4 regions of the Sphingobacterium sp. G1-14 genome follow, and region 3 is predicted to be linked to each of the others. Evidence: riboswitches for the same ligand, from Rfam matches in the RefSeq annotation. Region 3 holds a riboswitch; each other region holds the start of a gene.

Region 1 (4,217 bases), 1.1 Mb from region 3:
CTATAGGTCCCATACCCTTGCCTGTCATTCTGCCTACCGACAAAATTCCACAAGAAATATCGGGTATACATATCACCCAGTTGAAAATTAAAAAAGAACTTAAAATTATCCGAGAACTGTGGCTGCTGCCCCTCCTTCAAATTGAGGTAACTCCTATAATAAGCCTGATGGGCTCCATCTTGACTATATATGCGGGGAAAGAAAGTTTCCTTATCAAACGTATACTTATCGACCTGACTAAAAGGAATATACCCTGATTCATCTTTGCGATAACCGGTTTTACTCTCGACACCAACGACTTGTGAATCATAATTGGGTCCTTTGAGTAAAGGTTCCCGGATATATTGCTCCCGGCTCAGATAACCCAAAAAAGAAAACACATTGTCCGGCGCATTATTGTTTAACGACGGATTGGCTTTTCCACGGATTAAAACCATGGTATAGGAGCTATAACCAAATAGAATAAAACAAAAGACCAGCAGCCCGGTGTGCAGTGTGTATTGCCGCTTTTTATAAGAATAATATAGCCCATAAACGAGGAAGCACCCCAACAGCAGACAAAAGAAGAAGATGCCTGAGCCAAAGCCCAAACCTAGCGAGTTTACAAATAAGAGGTCTACCTTAGCTGCGAGACCGACCAACCATTGAATAATTCCCCACAAAACAGCCCCCAAGATCAGCACTCCTACCAAGAAAGCTTTTATTGTACCTTTCACACTAACCTGTCCTGCTCTTCTGAAATAGACAACCATCGCTATAGCCGGAATTGCCAACAGATTTAATAGGTGCACTCCGATCGAAAGGCCCATAACAAAAGCAATAAACACCAGCCAACGATCGCTACCTTCCTCATCTGCACGGACTTCCCACTTTAAAATTGCCCAAAAAACAATCGCAGTACACAATGAAGACATCGCATATACCTCGGATTCAACAGCCGAATACCAGAATGAATCACTGAAGCAGAAAGCCATTGCACCAACTAAACCCGCAGCAAAAATTTGGAAATAATTCGATAATTGAACTTTCTCTTGCCTGTTGAGTATCTTTTTGGCAATTGCTGTTATTGTCCAGAATAAAAATGTAACAGTAAGCCCACTGCAGATTGCGGATCCAATATTCATCCAATAGGCGATTTTACCTGCATTACCCAAAGCCAGGTTGGAAAATATATTCTGAATAAGAAGAAATAATGGTGCTCCCGGTTGGTGTGCCACTTCCAGCTTGTAGGCACAGGCAATAAATTCACCACAATCCCACCAGCTTACCGTCTTTTCAACGGTGGCGATATATACACATGTAGCAATTAGTCCGCAAGCAAAGCCGAGTAGAGAATTTAATCTAGTGTACGTCATAAGGTCAATTTGGTCTATTGTTAAAATCCTTTTTAGCACTTTAAGTTAAAAAGTTATCCTGACTCCAATAAGTTAATTAACACTATTTAACACAAGTACCTGACTATAAACAGGCTATTAAACCAAACAGGCTATTAAACCCTGAATATAGAGATCGACCTAAAACCACACGATCGAAATTCTGAACTTATTATAAGCTTTCACAACGAATACTACCCCAAAAAAAAGAGAGCTTATGCGCTCCCTTTTCGTATTATTTTTATGAGTTAGGCTAGTTTTTCAACAATCTTCTTTGTTGGACCAGGATTACTCATCGTATAGAAATGTAATACCGGAGCGCCAAATTTAATCAGCTCCTGACATTGTTGCACCAACCACTCTTCACCTACTTGTCTAACGTCGGCATTCGTTTTACATGCTGAAACAGCATCGCTCAGTTCCTCCGGAATATCTAAATGAAATATCCTTGGTAGGGTAACCAACTGTTTTTTCGTTGTCAGTGGTTTCAATCCTGGAATAATAGGCACATGGATTCCATTGTCCCTACATTTTGTTACAAACTCCTTATATTTTTCAACATTAAAGAACATCTGAGTCACAATAAACTCTGCTCCCATATCGACTTTTTGTTTCAGGTATTTAAAATCAGTATTGAAATTTGGCGATTCAAAATGCTTTTCGGGATAACCCGCTACACCGATGCAAAAATCAGTCTTTTCCGATGTGATAATGTCTTCATGCAGATACTTTCCTTTATTCATATCAGTTACCTGTTCCAGTAGGTCTGTTGCAAAGGCATGTCCACCATCGGTCGGTATAAAATCGGCATCGCCCTTACGTGCATCGCCCCGCAATACCAAGACGTTATCTATCCCCAGAAAGTTCAAATCGATCAATGCATTTTCAGTTTCCTCTTTTGTAAAACCACCACATATCAAATGGGGCACCGCATCTACTTTATATTTATTCATGATTGCAGCACATATCGCCACTGTCCCAGGACGTTTACGATAGGAAACGCGTTCCAGTAATCCACTCGCATGCTCTTTATAGATATAATCTTCCCGATGGTAGGTTACGTCGATAAAAGGAGGTTTAAACTCCATCAGTTCATCCATGGTTTTAAAAATACTTTGGATGCCCTGCCCTTTCGCCGGTGGCAATAGCTCAAAAGAAAACAATGTTTTTCCTTTGGCATTCTGGATATGATCGATAATCTTCATTAAAAAACTGTTTTTAGTTTGGTTGGCTTACATCGAAACGCACACGTCGAGGAATCGTTTATCTACATGTAACTTATCTTTCCCACATGGAGTAGGGTAGAATTTAGCACCTTGAACAATACAGGTTGCTAAGGCTTCAACGGGTCTAGTCCCTCGGCCTTTCTCTATAAGCGTTGCTAATATCGTTTTAAAAAATCAAAAGACAAAAATATTTTTTCGAAAAAGCAAAAATAGCGGCAAAAAGATTGCAATAAATACGGCTTCAGGTTTATTCCCAGGCAACAACAGGAATTTAGGCTCCACCAAATATAAAAGACTCTAAAAAAAGATAAAATTAACGATCGCGGATCATCGACAGCGAAGAGACTGACTACGTCACAACAGGATCGGCTAAAGATTCGTTGCTAGGGAATTCCGTAGATTTTTGAGATAAAATGTAATCAGTAAGAGTCCCGTAACATGGTACTCCTCTTTCGATCCATATTTAAAACCATCAAATAAATATTTGTAGGCGATTAATGCATTTTTTTCGTTGTAAAATAACTCTTTCCAAGAATCGGGAACATCTGCCCATGCCTTGAGCACAATGCCATTCTCAGCATAAATAATGGGTGATTCAACACCATCCATTCGATAATCGTGATGTGTGCCTGAACTTGATATGTGCTGGAAATAAGCGATAGAATAATCTACAAAATTCAATGCCCTGGCTTTTATCTCCATTTCACTTTCTGATTTTACAGGGGCATTTCGCCATAGATTCACTTGGCTATCAAATTTGCTCGGGGTCTCCCGGATAGGGGTTTTATCTAACGCAAAGTTGATATAAAGTTTTTCACTTGTGGGCACACGTGCTGAGCTAAACTGTGAAAAATCACCTCTCAGCTGAACAAAATCGTTTTTTACCTTAACAATATCCAAAGCGAGACTACCCTTTTTCTCATCGGTCAATTCTAATCGATCGCCGTCGAATCTATACTTACCGAAGAGTAGGATATCATCGATCGCCATGACAAACTTATCTTTATCATGGAGGGAGAGAAAGGACCGGTATATCGTAGGGTCATTACCATAGACATCTGCCTCCACATTTTGGGGTGATTCTCTTTTTACTTTATGATACTCCTCATTTGAATAGCCCAATATCATTTGGTAATTGCCTTCAGGAAAGTCCTTTTTCTTCCCAAAGAAAGCACAAGAAGACAACGAGAATAGGAATAGCAGCAGTAATAACGGTTTCAAAATAAATCAATAATTATGGCCAGTAATAATATACAGACCAAGATAAGAAATTACTGCAATAATTCGTGTACCGCTATTTATTTGAATAAGCTTGGGGATATGCTTATTCTTTATAAAGATCCACCAAGCCTTCTGGCAATTCAACTTCAATGATCTCCTCTTCGCCATCGATTCCTAAGATCAAATCATCGGACAATGGGAACATCAGTTCTTTGCCATCCATATTTACCGAAGCGACAAATTGTTGTGGAAATTCCTGAACATCTGTTATTTGCCCCAATTCACCATGGTTTTCATCAATCACTAAAAAACCGATTAAATCAGTATATCTAAAATCATCTGGATCGCGCTCGGGCATCTTATCATTGGAAAGATATAGCTTTTTACGTACAAGTAC
Region 2 (4,217 bases), 950 kb from region 3:
AGTTCGACAACAGTATTAATTTCTGGGTCACCTAAAATTGTTTCGGCATCGGTAGAAAATAGATCTGCTGGTAGCGAGCGCTTTTTATCTCCGTTTTTAATGACAAATTTTTTGATTTCCAGATTAAGATTTTTGGTTTTGATGATATCGTAAAGACCTTGGCCTACTACACCAAACCCAAACATCCCTATTGTTAATTTATTACTCATATCTCTTCTTAAATTCTCTTATATATTATTTATTCTCTTATACTAATTCGTTGATGTATTCTTTTTGTTTCCGCAGAAAGCTGCTGATGATTTTCGTGAGTTTTTTTGTTTCGATCAAAAACCCATCGTGGCCATAAGTAGATTCGATCTCCTGATAGTGGGCATTCGGAATATGTTGAGCGATGAATTGTTGCTCTTGTGGAGGAAACAACAAATCTGTATTGACGCTCAGCACTAAAGTTGGACAGTCGATGCTCGCTAAAGCGGATTCGATAGATCGTCTCCCACGACCTAAATTATGGCTGTCCATTGCTTTGGTTAGGAAGTAATAGCTGTACGCATTATAGCGTTTTACCAATTTTTCACCCTGATAGTTTTGATAGGAGGATGCTTTATAATGATCGAGTTTTTCGTTATCATCCTCCTTTTGTGTGTTGGCATACGTTGTATAGTTGCGGTAAGACAACAGTGCCATAGCGCGTGCAACTTTTAAACCCTTAGCTCCGCCATCGGGATGATTCGCATAAAAGGTTCGATCAGTAGTAATGGCAAGACGTTGACTTTCATTGAATGCAATACCCCATGGTGAATGGACGGCATTTGTTCCAACGACGATTAGATGGTTGATGGCTATACTGCGTGATACGGCCCATTCCAATGCTTGTTGACCGCCCAATGAGCCCCCAATAAGGAGCTCTATTTGTTTGATATCCAGGTGGTCTGCAAGAAATTGATGTGCTTTGATCAAATCTCTTACTGTAAATTCAGGAAAAGATAGGTAGTAAGGCTGTCCAGTAGCTGGGTTTACAGATAGCGGATTACTGCTATTATATGCTGATCCTATGACATTGGCGCAGATAATATAATAATCGTTTGAATCAAATAATTCACCTGTTCCAAAAAGACCTGACCACCAATCCAGTACATCTGCATTGGCCGTTAGTGCATGGCAAACCCAGATCACATTACTGCGATCAGCGTTGGGTTTGCCAAATGTTTCATAACTGATTTGTAAATCAGTAAGCTCTCTTCCATTTTCAAATACAAAAGGCTCCGGGTGCAGATAAATATGCTTACTCATTTTACGTTTAAGTTTAAGCCGAAAAAATCTGATTATTTAATTTTATCAAAAGCTTGTTGTAAATCAGCTTTGATGTCATCAATATGTTCTATTCCTACAGAAAGACGTAATAAACCTTTGAATACTCCAGCATTGGCTTGATCTTCATCACTCAATTGTTGGTGAGTAGTCGCTGCTGGATGGATAATCAATGACTTCGTATCGCCAACATTGGCCAGGTGACTGATCAATTCTAAGCTGTCGATAAAGCTATTGGCCTTTTGTGCTGCGTCACCTTTGAGTTGGAAAGAAAGCACTGCACCATAGCCATTTTTAAGGTATTTTTGTGCGTTAGCGAAGCTCGGAGAGCTTTTTAAGCCCGGATAGTTTACTTTTTCTACCTGTGGATGCGCCTCAAGCCATTTAGCTATCTCTAAAGTGTTGTCTACATGGCGTTGCACCCGCAAAGACAGGGTTTCAAGTCCTTGTAGTAATAAGAATGAATTGAAAGGGGAGAGTGCTGGTCCGAAATCCCGAAGCCCTTCCACACGTGCCCGAATGGCAAATTGAATATTTCCAAACGGTCCGCCTTCACCGAAAACTTCGGAAAAAACTAAGCCATGATAGCCTTCAGATGGTTCGGAAAATTGAGGGTATTTTCCATTGCCCCAATTGTAGTTTCCGCCGTCGACGATGACACCACCTATGCTTGTACCATGTCCACCGATCCATTTAGTAGCCGATTCAACCACCACATTCGCACCATACTCCAAAGGTTTAAATAAATATCCCCCAGCTCCAAAAGTATTATCGACGATTAACGGTAAGTCATATTTTTTTGCTACTGCAGCAATTTTCTCAAAGTCTGGAATATTGAAACTTGGGTTTCCAATTGTTTCAACATAGATGGCCTTTGTTTTATCATCAATGAGGGCTTCAATTTTATCTGCCTCGGCGTCCGTTGCAAATCGAGCTTCGATGCCCAGACGTTTAAAAGAAACTTTAAACTGGTTGAATGTACCGCCGTATAAGTTGGATCCGGCAACAAAATTGTCACCACTTTCCAAGATATTATTTAATGCAATAAACTGTGCCGCCTGGCCAGATGCGACAGCAACAGCCGCGACTCCACCTTCCAGTGCCGCAATACGTTGTTCGAAAACATCCGTGGTAGGATTCATAATCCGTGTATAAATATTGCCGAACTGCTTTAATGCAAATAAGTTTGCGCCGTGTTCGGCATTTTCAAATACAAAAGATGTTGTTTGATATATAGGAACTGCTCTAGATCCCGTAGTAGGGTCAGCGACTTGGCCAGCGTGAACCTGAAGAGTTTCGAATTTTAAATTTTTGTTTGAAGACATAATATATCAGATTTTAAGGGTTCAAAAAGAAATTGCTAAGTAAAAAGAGAAGCATACACACCTCCTTGAAGGGTCTGTTAAATCTTTATCCAAGAAAAAGGAAATGATTCTTAACAAGCGTGGAAGTGCATATGCATACGCATTCGCATCAATACAGTTGTATGATGGCTTACACTTTCGCTTATCGTGCGGCTCACTTGTGTTGAACCTGAATTTTTAATGGACTTCAGTAGTTTAATAATCATTGTCTTATGTTATTTATATGCTCCAAAACGATATTGTTTTGGACAGGAATTGGCACCTTTTCAAACAAATTGAAGGTTGCCAGTGGGTCATTGAGCCAGTCTCTCGCCACTTCTTTATAAATCAAGACCTACTGATTAAGGGAGGTGTTGATTAGAAATCTTCTTTCGAAGACGATACAAATATAAACTCTTTTTTTATTAAAGCAAAAGAAAAGCTGTTTTTTAGTTAAAGGAATTTTGAATAACATACGGATCGGATCGCATATTGTTCGATGAAACTTGATAAGTAACTGCCAATCGGGTATTATGATTTCTTTAAGTTGATCCGTTCTGCAATTTGATTTAAATCTGTTAAAAGAGGTTTAAGTGCATCAATTCTACTATGGATATCATACGTCAGGTGGCGATTCGTCTTTTTGCTTAACGATAGCGAAAGACCCACCAAATGGGAGTTGACCTGATAAGAGAGTGCCTGAAAATGGTGTATATGTGACCAATCCATCCATTTGTGTTCGGGTTCTTTTTTCATTTGATTGATAGCGTCTGAAAACAGGGCCATGGCAGTCTGCGCTTTTTTGCGAGCCAGCCGTATATCAAACGAACTTTGTCTCTCGTCCGACAGACGGTTATTGATGATCTGGAAATAATGTTCGTTGTAAAGAGATACCTCTTTTGCCAGCTGAACCATGCCTGTGCTCTGGCGTACAGGGATCAAGAAATAACCTGCTATAGCCAAGAATGCTCCAATAAGTGTAAAAAGCATTCGGCTGCCTAAAATGAGATTGATATTGCCTTCAAACAAATTGAGTGCAATCACAATTCCCAAGGTAATAAAGATGACACTGACCATATAATTAGATCGATTGAATAAAAAGAATCCGAAAAGACCTAATGCAGCTATGGTAAGAAGAGCCGGGAGAAAATGAATAGCAATTAAGCAGAATATGCCAACGATTATACCCGAGAATGTGCCTACAATACGCTCTATATTACGCTTTTTTGTCATTGAAAATGCTGGTCTGGCAACAATAGCGATCGTCAGTAAGATCCAATAGGTATATTTAAAATCTAAAAATAAAATACCGATCAATGCGCCTGTTCCAAAAAGAAGAGCCATCCGAACGGCAAATCGAAAAAGCGGGTTATTCAGATGGAGTTTACTTTTTAGATCAGCAAGATTGCGCAAAGGTCGATTGATAAATTGTTGGTACTCACTGCTGTCAATCTTATCCTGGATTTCCTGATTTTGATAAAAAGCCACCTGAATTCGGTTGAGCACTTCAATAATTGCTTCGATGTTGCTTATGATCGAATATAATATACTTTTTGCTTGACCGGC
Region 3 (4,217 bases):
AGTATCCCGATGGGATCTGGCAGGTGATTGCATCTTTCATTTTTGGAGGATTCTGTTGGTATCTGGGCTATCGGGGCGCCTTGGCGGAATGGCTTTTAGACTGGCCGGTCACCTATAGCTATCTATTTTTTGTATTGATGGTAGCGATTATTTTCTTTTATATAAGATTGGTTATCATTATATTGGACAAAAAGCAGAACTGGCTGGTTAACCCCGAAAAACGCGCCGGTATGCAATTATTTTTTTGCTGCATACTTCCGACACTTTTATTGTTCTGGATCATTGGCCCCGATCCACAGGCGAAGGATGAATGGCTGCTGTTTCCTTTAATGGTCATATTTAGCGGCATTTTGGTCCTGAATATGTCCTATACAGTTTATTTCTATGTCGCTGTTTACCACAGGCAAAAACTCATAATTTTTGAACAGAAAGAAACTATCCTCCAGCAAGAATTAAGAACGAGAGATCTCCAGGAGCAGATTGAGCTGCTTTCTCCGGGCATCGAAGAGCTGAAAGAGATCCTGGTAACAGCAGGGGAAGATAGAGATGTGGATTCCATGGATGAAATAGATTTAACCATGTGCAGATCCATGGATCTGGAGCAAGAGGTATTCCTGCTCAATAATAAAATCTTGTCCCAAAAGATATCCTATAAGGATATCGGGATTTTTACTTATAAAAATGGTATAGTCAGCCTTTATTTAAGAACTGCGATGGACGAAAATCTGACTTGTGGCGAGCAGCGCAGCTTAAAGGAAGTTGTCAATAGCACGAAGGGATTTGTACAAAAGATAGACCGGGATAAGGCTATACCTTTGGATATGATCCAAGCTTGCCTGCAACTGAAACGGGGCCGATTGCGTATCCTGCTCAAAATCCCTTTTGAGGGACGGTACTATTTTGAGGTGTCCGACAAGATTGCAAAGCATATCAGGGAATGGGTCATGTTGCAGGTGCCAATAGAAAAAGAGCAATAAAATATATTAGGTAAACTTTAATAGATAGATTATGGAAAAAGTAAGGGACAATACCTGGAAATGCCGAGCTACTGGTAAAGTTGGATTTCCTTCTTTAATTGAGGCGCAATGGGCAATGCTTCACTTTAAGTTCAGATCCCGGATGAGAAACAAATTGGATGGTAAACGTATCAAACACAGGATGGGTAAAGACGCCTGCAAAAGGGCCTATTATTGTAAGTTCTGCAAAGGTTATCATATTACCACCTGGGAAAAAGGTCACTTTAATGATTATAAGGCCAAAGCCGAATCCTGGGAGATACCGAAAGGATTAGGAAATTGGAATTATTCAATAGAATAATCCCGTGGTCTATTTTCTATTCTAATTTTTTTCCTCTATAATATTCATTCCAGCTATCCTTCGCATAACCTTTGCCCAGATATTTAAATGTAAAAGCAGTTGCATCTTTTATCTCCTGACCAAAATAATAGACTTTCCAGCTATCTTTGCTGTATCCATCGCCGAGAAGAACAAAGCTTTGGTCGGATACATCTTTTAGTCGATTGCCTCTATAATAGACATTCCAACTGTCTTTGGCATATCCTTCATCCAGTATTTTAAAGCTGGGCGCAGAGACATCTTTAATCTTAACGCCACGATAATAGGCATTCCAACTATCTTTGGCATATCCCCAACCAAGTGATTGGAAAGAATGTGGCGATACATCTTTAATCTTAACGCCACGATAATAGGCATTCCAGTTGTCTATTGCATAAGCATTGCCGAGGTCTTTGAAAGATCGTGCATCGACACCTTCGACCATCTTATCCCTGTAGAAGATCCGGTTGCCTATGTTGACATAATCGTTTTCTCTGTCATGTCGAAACGTCGTCTGAGACGTAGATCTTTTATTGTGACGACCTTGTTGAGCAATACTTTTCCCCAATATACATAGCAATGCAAAGGAAATAACAAGCATATTTTTTAAGTGGATAAAGGCCATAATGTATCTGTTTTATAATATGATATTTATATTGAATCCCTCCTTTATGACCAAGATAATTCACCGAAGGTTTAATCATTTTATCATTTTATTTCTCGTTATCCTTATCCGTTTCAAATGCAACTATTTTGGAATCCAAATATTTTTTTGTATATTGCTGGTTATGAGTTTTAAAGAAAAATTAGAGAACTGGCGCACGTCAATCAATCGCGCCGGTAGTGGTGAGGAATTGTATATTTTGCTTTTGAACTATAAAAGGTTTATCAACAAAAATTGGGTGGACGATTTTGGCGATCCGGGCAACTGGAAATCGGAATTAAATCAGGTCATCAGCAAAGTAAGAAACAAGGTGGATGTAGCAGATATCAGAGCCTGCCAAGATTTATCGTCCTATCAGGACGATGCCCGGCAGACCGCACATTCACTCAATCATACGTTAAAATATCATCACTCATTGACAAAAGGGTAGGCTAGGCCTACCTTTTTTTGCCGATAACGATTACTGTAAAGGAATCAGGACATTCTGTTCCAAGCGTACAGGGACATGCTTCACCGAGGTAAAACCGTCTTCCTTGGAAATGATGTTGGAAAGATCCAGTCCTCTTTTGGAGAACGTACTGATCAAAGCTGTTCTAAAGGTTGCTTTGGCTGAACCCCAGCCTTGTCCTAAAATCGTGTCATTGTTGAGCTGGATCAGTTCATCTGTTGAGTAATAACTGAATTTTTCCAGTAAGTGTTGGTAAAGATTTGTTGTAGTAGCCATACAATTTAAAAATTTAAAGGATTAAACCATAAACTGTATCCAGATCTTGTTGGGAAAATAATCGTTCTGTGACGTTTATTTTGGTCGAAACCCGTATTAATTTACCACCGCGGTGCCTCCACTCGGTTGGTATTGCATCATGCAATTCTGAATACTCTACAAATATAGTAGATTATTTTTTATAATAAAAAATATTTTTGTTTTTAAGGGTAAATGAGCGCTAACAACAGGAATAGGGAGGTCAAAAGCGAGGCGCGTTGTTGGCTGTGATTTGGTTATGAAGCGGATAGCTGGGCGAAAAATTTATCATGTTACTGTAATCTCATCGAAAATACTTTTAAAAACAGAGATAAGACAATACTTTTGCGCCATGAATAGAATTGCGGAAATTAACGAATACATTGCTGCCGAACGCGAGGTATTATTGCAACACCCTTTGTATCGTAAGATCAAAACGATCAAGAATCTACGTTCTTTTACAGAAGGGCATGTGTACGCTGTATGGGATTTTATGTCTTTACTAAAAGCTTTACAGATTAAATTGACCTGTACGACTTTACCTTGGTTTGCGAGTGAGCATCCATCAACACGCTATCTAATCAACGAAATTGTATTGGCTGAGGAATCGGATGAATACATTGATGGCCGCCGTTTGAGCCACTTTGAGATGTATCTGGACGCCATGGATGCCATGGGTGCCGACCTTCATCTGGTCAACAAATTTATTGCTCAAGCCAAAAAATCGAACAACATATTCGATGTCATTGCAACGACCACATTGGACAAGCGGATCAAAGACTTTTTGAATTTTACATTCGAAGTGATTGCTGAGGGCGAGGTGCATAAAATTGCCGCAGCATTTACATTTGGACGCGAAGATCTTATCCCGGGAATGTTTACCTCTATTTTGGAAGAGATTAAAACAAACTTTCCTACAGCCAATCTGGATAGCTTTATTTATTATTTTCAACGCCATATTGATCTTGACGGCGACGAGCATGGACCGTTGGCGATGCAGATGATCACAGATCTTGCCAAGGACGATGAGGTTAAATGGACGGAAATGAAAGAGATCAGTAAAATTGCGCTACAAAAAAGAATCCAGCTGTGGAATGCAATAGAAGATTCCTTATACGGATAATCTATTATTATACCATCGAGAAAGGCCTTTCAAATCACGATTTGAAAGGCCTTTTTTATGTGCTGTAAAAAAGGATATTGTAAGGACTTATTGGCAGATATTGGTCTTTTTGTTTGAATTGATGAAAAAATGTCTTTTTTCCATAACATATTGGCGTTTGTGAAGAAATCCAAGTTCCAATAAGTGTCTAAGTTTGCAACGCAAAAAAATTACATAGCACACGTGAACTTTTTTCCTCCCTATTGGGCAAAAGGCATACTAACCATGGGATTGTTAGTATGCGCTATTTCGGACACCTTCGCCCTCGATTCTTTGCGCATGTCCCTGAAAGACATGATCGACAAAGCGCTACA
Region 4 (4,217 bases), 2.0 Mb from region 3:
CTCTAAATAACCCGACAAATACAACAAAATACTCGACCGCACTTTTTAAAGGTGATATCGGTGCTGCGCCAGGGAAATTAACAATCTATTTCCCCAATAAAAAGGCGATAATCGCAGATAATATGGGCTATCTGTTACTACCTATGCTGGCACTACTTTTCTTGTTGGTGGGTTGTTTTGCTTATACACTGATTATCATCTTCAGACAAAAGAAAGTTTCGGAAATGAAAACAGATTTCATCAACAACATGACGCATGAGTTTAAAACACCTGTTGCAACAATTATGATTGCCAGCGAGTCACTTAAAGATCCAGACATCAATGCCGACCATAAGCGCGTTCAAAAATTGGCTAATATCATCTACGACGAAAATGTTAGACTCGGAAATCATATTGAACGTGTGCTCGATTTGGCAAGACTAGAAAAAGAAACGCTAAAACTCGACCAGGTAGAAGTAAGCATCAATGATCTTGTTTCTGCAGTAACGGACAGCATGCAGCTACGCATGCAGAATATTGGTGGGAAATTCAGTATAGATCTCGCAGCGACCAAGGATATTGTCGTCGGTGATGAGTTACATTTTTCGAATGTATTTTACAATTTATTGGATAATGCCATCAAGTACAGCAAAGGAGATTTACATGTCAACATCAATTCAAAAAATGTTGGTGATACCATTGTTATCACCATTGCCGACAACGGTATTGGGATGAGTCGGGATCACCTGCAAAAGATTTTCGACCAGTTCTACCGTATTCCAACTGGAAATGTTCATAATGTCAAAGGATTTGGTCTTGGCTTAAGTTATGTACAGGACATCCTGAGAAGGCTGAACGGAAAAATTACAGTTAAAAGTGAAAAAGATAAGGGCACGACCTTTGAAGTAATTTTGCCTATTAAAAAATAAAACGTTCCTTTTTTGTATATTTCCTCTTTAAAAAATTTCAAAGGTTGAGGAAAGCTGATTTATCAGCATCAAGGGACATTGGTGAAAATTAATATAATCATTATGCAAAAGATATTATTAGCAGAAGATGATCCTAATTTGGGGGATCTTTTAAAAGACTATCTCGAATTAAAGGGAAAATTTGACGTCACATTATGCACAGATGGAGATGAAGCGATTTCTCAATTCAAAAAAAATAACTACGACCTCTGTATTTTCGATGTCATGATGCCAAAAAAGGACGGATTTACAGTTGGACGTGAAATCAGAAAAACAAACAATACTGTTCCTATTATCTTTGCCACAGCAAAGGGGATGATGGAAGATAAAACCGAAGCCTTTGAATTAGGGGGAGATGATTATATTACAAAGCCTTTTCGAGTGGAGGAATTATTGCTCCGCATCAATGCTTTGCTGAAACGCAGTGTTCGAGACAAAGAAGAGGAAGTGGTTGCTGATAAATTTGAAATTGGTGATTATTTCTTTGATTATACAAGTCAGCAAATTTCTTACAAAGGACAGATGCAAAAACTATCCACCAAAGAAGCGGAACTACTACGCTTGCTTTGTTTAAAGAAAAATGATGTGCTGACCCGGGAAGAAGCTTTATTAAAAATATGGCATGATGACAACTACTTTACAGGTAGAAGTATGGATGTATTTCTCAGTAAACTTCGTAAATATCTAAAAGAAGATAGTAAAGTTGAAATTGTCAATGTGCACGGAAAAGGTTACAAACTTTTGGTGAGCTAAAAGAATGGGGAATGAGAAACAGTCATTCCCCATTTTTTATGCTACACGGCGTATTGAAACATGGCATACACTAAATCATGGATGAAAAGAAAAGAACAAAACAATTTTATCCATAGTAGAATATAAAAAATTGACGCACTTTTATAAAAAATTTGCATTTCAAAAAGAAATGTTCTAACTTAGCGTCGCTTATAGAGAAAGGCAGAGGGAATAGACCCGATGAAGCCTTAGCAACCTGTCCCTTGACAAGGTGCTAAATTCTACCCTACTTGATATGGGAATGATAAGCCGAAGTCACCAAATTCTAGTGTGTCCTTCTCTCTCTAGCAAGAAATATAGTTGAAAAAGAAATATTAAAAACATTCATTATGTTATTGACTAACAATTTAGGTTACCCTCGTGTGGGCGCGTTCCGCGAATTGAAAAAAGCCAATGAGGCCTATTGGGCTAAAAAATCTTCTGTTGAGGAATTATTGGACACAGCAAAAAAAATTCGTGAAGGCAATTGGAAAACACAAAAAGATGCTGGAATAGATTTGATCCCTTCCAATGATTTCTCTTTTTACGATCAAGTATTGGATTTAACCCTTACTGTTGGTGCAATTCCTGCTCGTTACCATTCTTTGTTGAATAAAGTAGACAACAACTACAGCTTAGACTTATATTTTGCCATGGCGCGCGGATTCCAACAAGAAGGAATCGATGTGACTGCAATGGAGATGACCAAGTGGTTGGATACCAACTACCACTATATGGTTCCTGAATTCACAAAAGATCAAGAGTTTAAATTGACTTCTGAGAAATTCTTAAATGAATACAACGAGGCAAAATCATTGGGTATTGAGACAAAACCTGTTTTATTAGGCCCAATCACTTACCTTTTGATCGGTAAAGAAAAAGAAGCTGGTTTCGACCGTATCGACCTATTAGACAAATTAATTCCTGTATATGAGCAAATCTTGTCTAAATTGGCAGAAGCTGGAGCACAATATGTTCAGATCGACGAGCCTTTCTTGGCATTGGATTTAGATGCAAAAGTAAAAGCATTATACCAACCTACGTTTGAGAAATTGGCTGCTGCTGCCAAAAACATCAAATTAATCGCGACGACTTACTTCGAAGCTTTAAAAGACAACGAAGATATCGCAGTTAACCTACCTATCCATGCTTTACATTTGGATTTGGTACGCGGTGAAAACCAGTTGGATACGGTACTAGCTAAAGTTCCTGCTTCATTAACATTATCTTTGGGTATTGTTGAAGGCCGTAACATCTGGAAAAATGATTACGAAAAATCATTGGTTAAAATCAAACAAGCTGTTGATGCATTAGGAAAAGACCGTGTATGGGTAGCTCCTTCTTCATCATTGTTGCACGTTCCTTTTGACTTAGACAATGAACACAATGAGCAATCGCTACCAGCTGAAGTAAAAAACTGGTTAGCTTTCGCTAAACAAAAATTAGCTGAGGTAAAAGACTTGGCCGTATTAGCAGAAGGTGAAGTTGATACTGAAACAGCAAAACGCTTCGAAGCGAACAAAGCTGCAGCTGAAAGCCGTCGTACTTCTCCACTGATCCACAAACCAGAGGTTAAAACACGTACAAGCAATATCACTGATGACGATGCGAAACGTACTTCAGCATTTGCTGACCGTAAAGCAGCGCAACAAGCGAAGTTCAACTTGCCGGCATTCCCTACCACAACTATTGGTTCATTCCCACAAACGAAAGATGTTCGTAAATGGAGAGCAGACCTGAAAAAAGGTGCTATCACGCAGGCAGAGTACGATAAAGCAATCGCAGAAGAAACTGAAAACACAATCCGTCTTCAAGAGCAATTGGATATCGACGTATTAGTACACGGCGAATTCGAACGTAACGACATGGTTGAATACTTCGGTGAACAATTGGCTGGTTACGCTTTCACACAAAACGGCTGGGTACAATCTTACGGTTCACGTTGTGTAAAACCTCCTATTATCTATGGTGATGTATACCGTCCTGAAGATATGACTGTCCGTTGGTCTTCATACGCTCAATCATTGACTAACCGTCCGGTTAAAGGTATGTTGACTGGTCCGGTTACCATCTTACAATGGTCTTTCGTACGTAATGACCAACCGCGTTCAACAACGACTTACCAAATTGCATTGGCGATCTTAGACGAAGTACAAGCGTTGGAAAAAGCAGGTATCAAAATCATACAAATCGATGAACCAGCAATCCGTGAAGGATTACCGCTACGTAAAGCTGATCAAAAAGATTACCTGAACTGGGCAGTACGTGCTTTCCGTGTTTCTTCATCAAATGTAGAAGACGATACACAGATTCACACACACATGTGTTACTCTGAGTTCAATAATGTAATCGAAGATATCGCTGCAATGGATGCTGACGTCATCACAATTGAGACTTCACGTTCTCAAATGAAATTGTTGAATGCTTTCGCTGGTGATTTCAAATATCCAAACGATATTGGTCCAGGTGTTTATGACATTCACTCACCACGTGTTCCAA

The links. Region 3 has a riboswitch for S-adenosylmethionine ahead of CBM24_RS20970 (5-oxoprolinase). Riboswitches for the same ligand answer to the same signal wherever they lie in the genome.
Region 1: it holds a riboswitch for S-adenosylmethionine, as region 3 does, so the genes downstream of both, metF (methylenetetrahydrofolate reductase [NAD(P)H]) here and CBM24_RS20970 (5-oxoprolinase) in region 3, are expected to answer to the same signal.
Region 2: it holds a riboswitch for S-adenosylmethionine, as region 3 does, so the genes downstream of both, CBM24_RS16825 (O-acetylhomoserine aminocarboxypropyltransferase/cysteine synthase family protein) here and CBM24_RS20970 (5-oxoprolinase) in region 3, are expected to answer to the same signal.
Region 4: it holds a riboswitch for S-adenosylmethionine, as region 3 does, so the genes downstream of both, metE (5-methyltetrahydropteroyltriglutamate--homocysteine S-methyltransferase) here and CBM24_RS20970 (5-oxoprolinase) in region 3, are expected to answer to the same signal.

What each region holds. Positions count from the first base shown of each region.
Region 1 covers NZ_CP021381.1:5,901,722-5,905,938, forward strand. Annotated here, with positions in the region: gene CBM24_RS25330 (DUF2723 domain-containing protein) at 1-1,355, opposite strand, end outside; gene metF (methylenetetrahydrofolate reductase [NAD(P)H]) at 1,622-2,578, opposite strand; SAM riboswitch class I at 2,649-2,751, opposite strand; gene CBM24_RS25340 (hypothetical protein) at 2,969-3,820, opposite strand; gene rimM (ribosome maturation factor RimM) at 3,924-4,217, opposite strand, start outside.
Region 2 covers NZ_CP021381.1:3,897,870-3,902,086, reverse strand. Annotated here, with positions in the region: gene CBM24_RS16835 (homoserine dehydrogenase) at 1-209, opposite strand, end outside; gene metX (homoserine O-acetyltransferase family protein) at 247-1,290, opposite strand; gene CBM24_RS16825 (O-acetylhomoserine aminocarboxypropyltransferase/cysteine synthase family protein) at 1,323-2,633, opposite strand; SAM riboswitch class I at 2,889-3,001, opposite strand; gene CBM24_RS16820 (FUSC family protein) at 3,183-4,217, opposite strand, start outside.
Region 3 covers NZ_CP021381.1:4,842,941-4,847,157, reverse strand. Annotated here, with positions in the region: gene CBM24_RS20990 (hypothetical protein) at 1-977, shown strand, start outside; gene CBM24_RS20985 (hypothetical protein) at 1,009-1,317, shown strand; gene CBM24_RS20980 (DKNYY domain-containing protein) at 1,334-1,960, opposite strand; gene CBM24_RS20975 (hypothetical protein) at 2,124-2,429, shown strand; gene CBM24_RS20970 (5-oxoprolinase) at 2,460-2,723, opposite strand; SAM-I-IV-variant riboswitch at 2,790-2,883, opposite strand; gene CBM24_RS20965 (DUF3050 domain-containing protein) at 3,094-3,864, shown strand; gene CBM24_RS20960 (TolC family protein) at 4,129-4,217, shown strand, end outside.
Region 4 covers NZ_CP021381.1:492,694-496,910, reverse strand. Annotated here, with positions in the region: gene CBM24_RS02145 (sensor histidine kinase) at 1-908, shown strand, start outside; gene CBM24_RS02140 (response regulator transcription factor) at 1,011-1,700, shown strand; SAM riboswitch class I at 1,887-1,990, shown strand; gene metE (5-methyltetrahydropteroyltriglutamate--homocysteine S-methyltransferase) at 2,069-4,217, shown strand, end outside.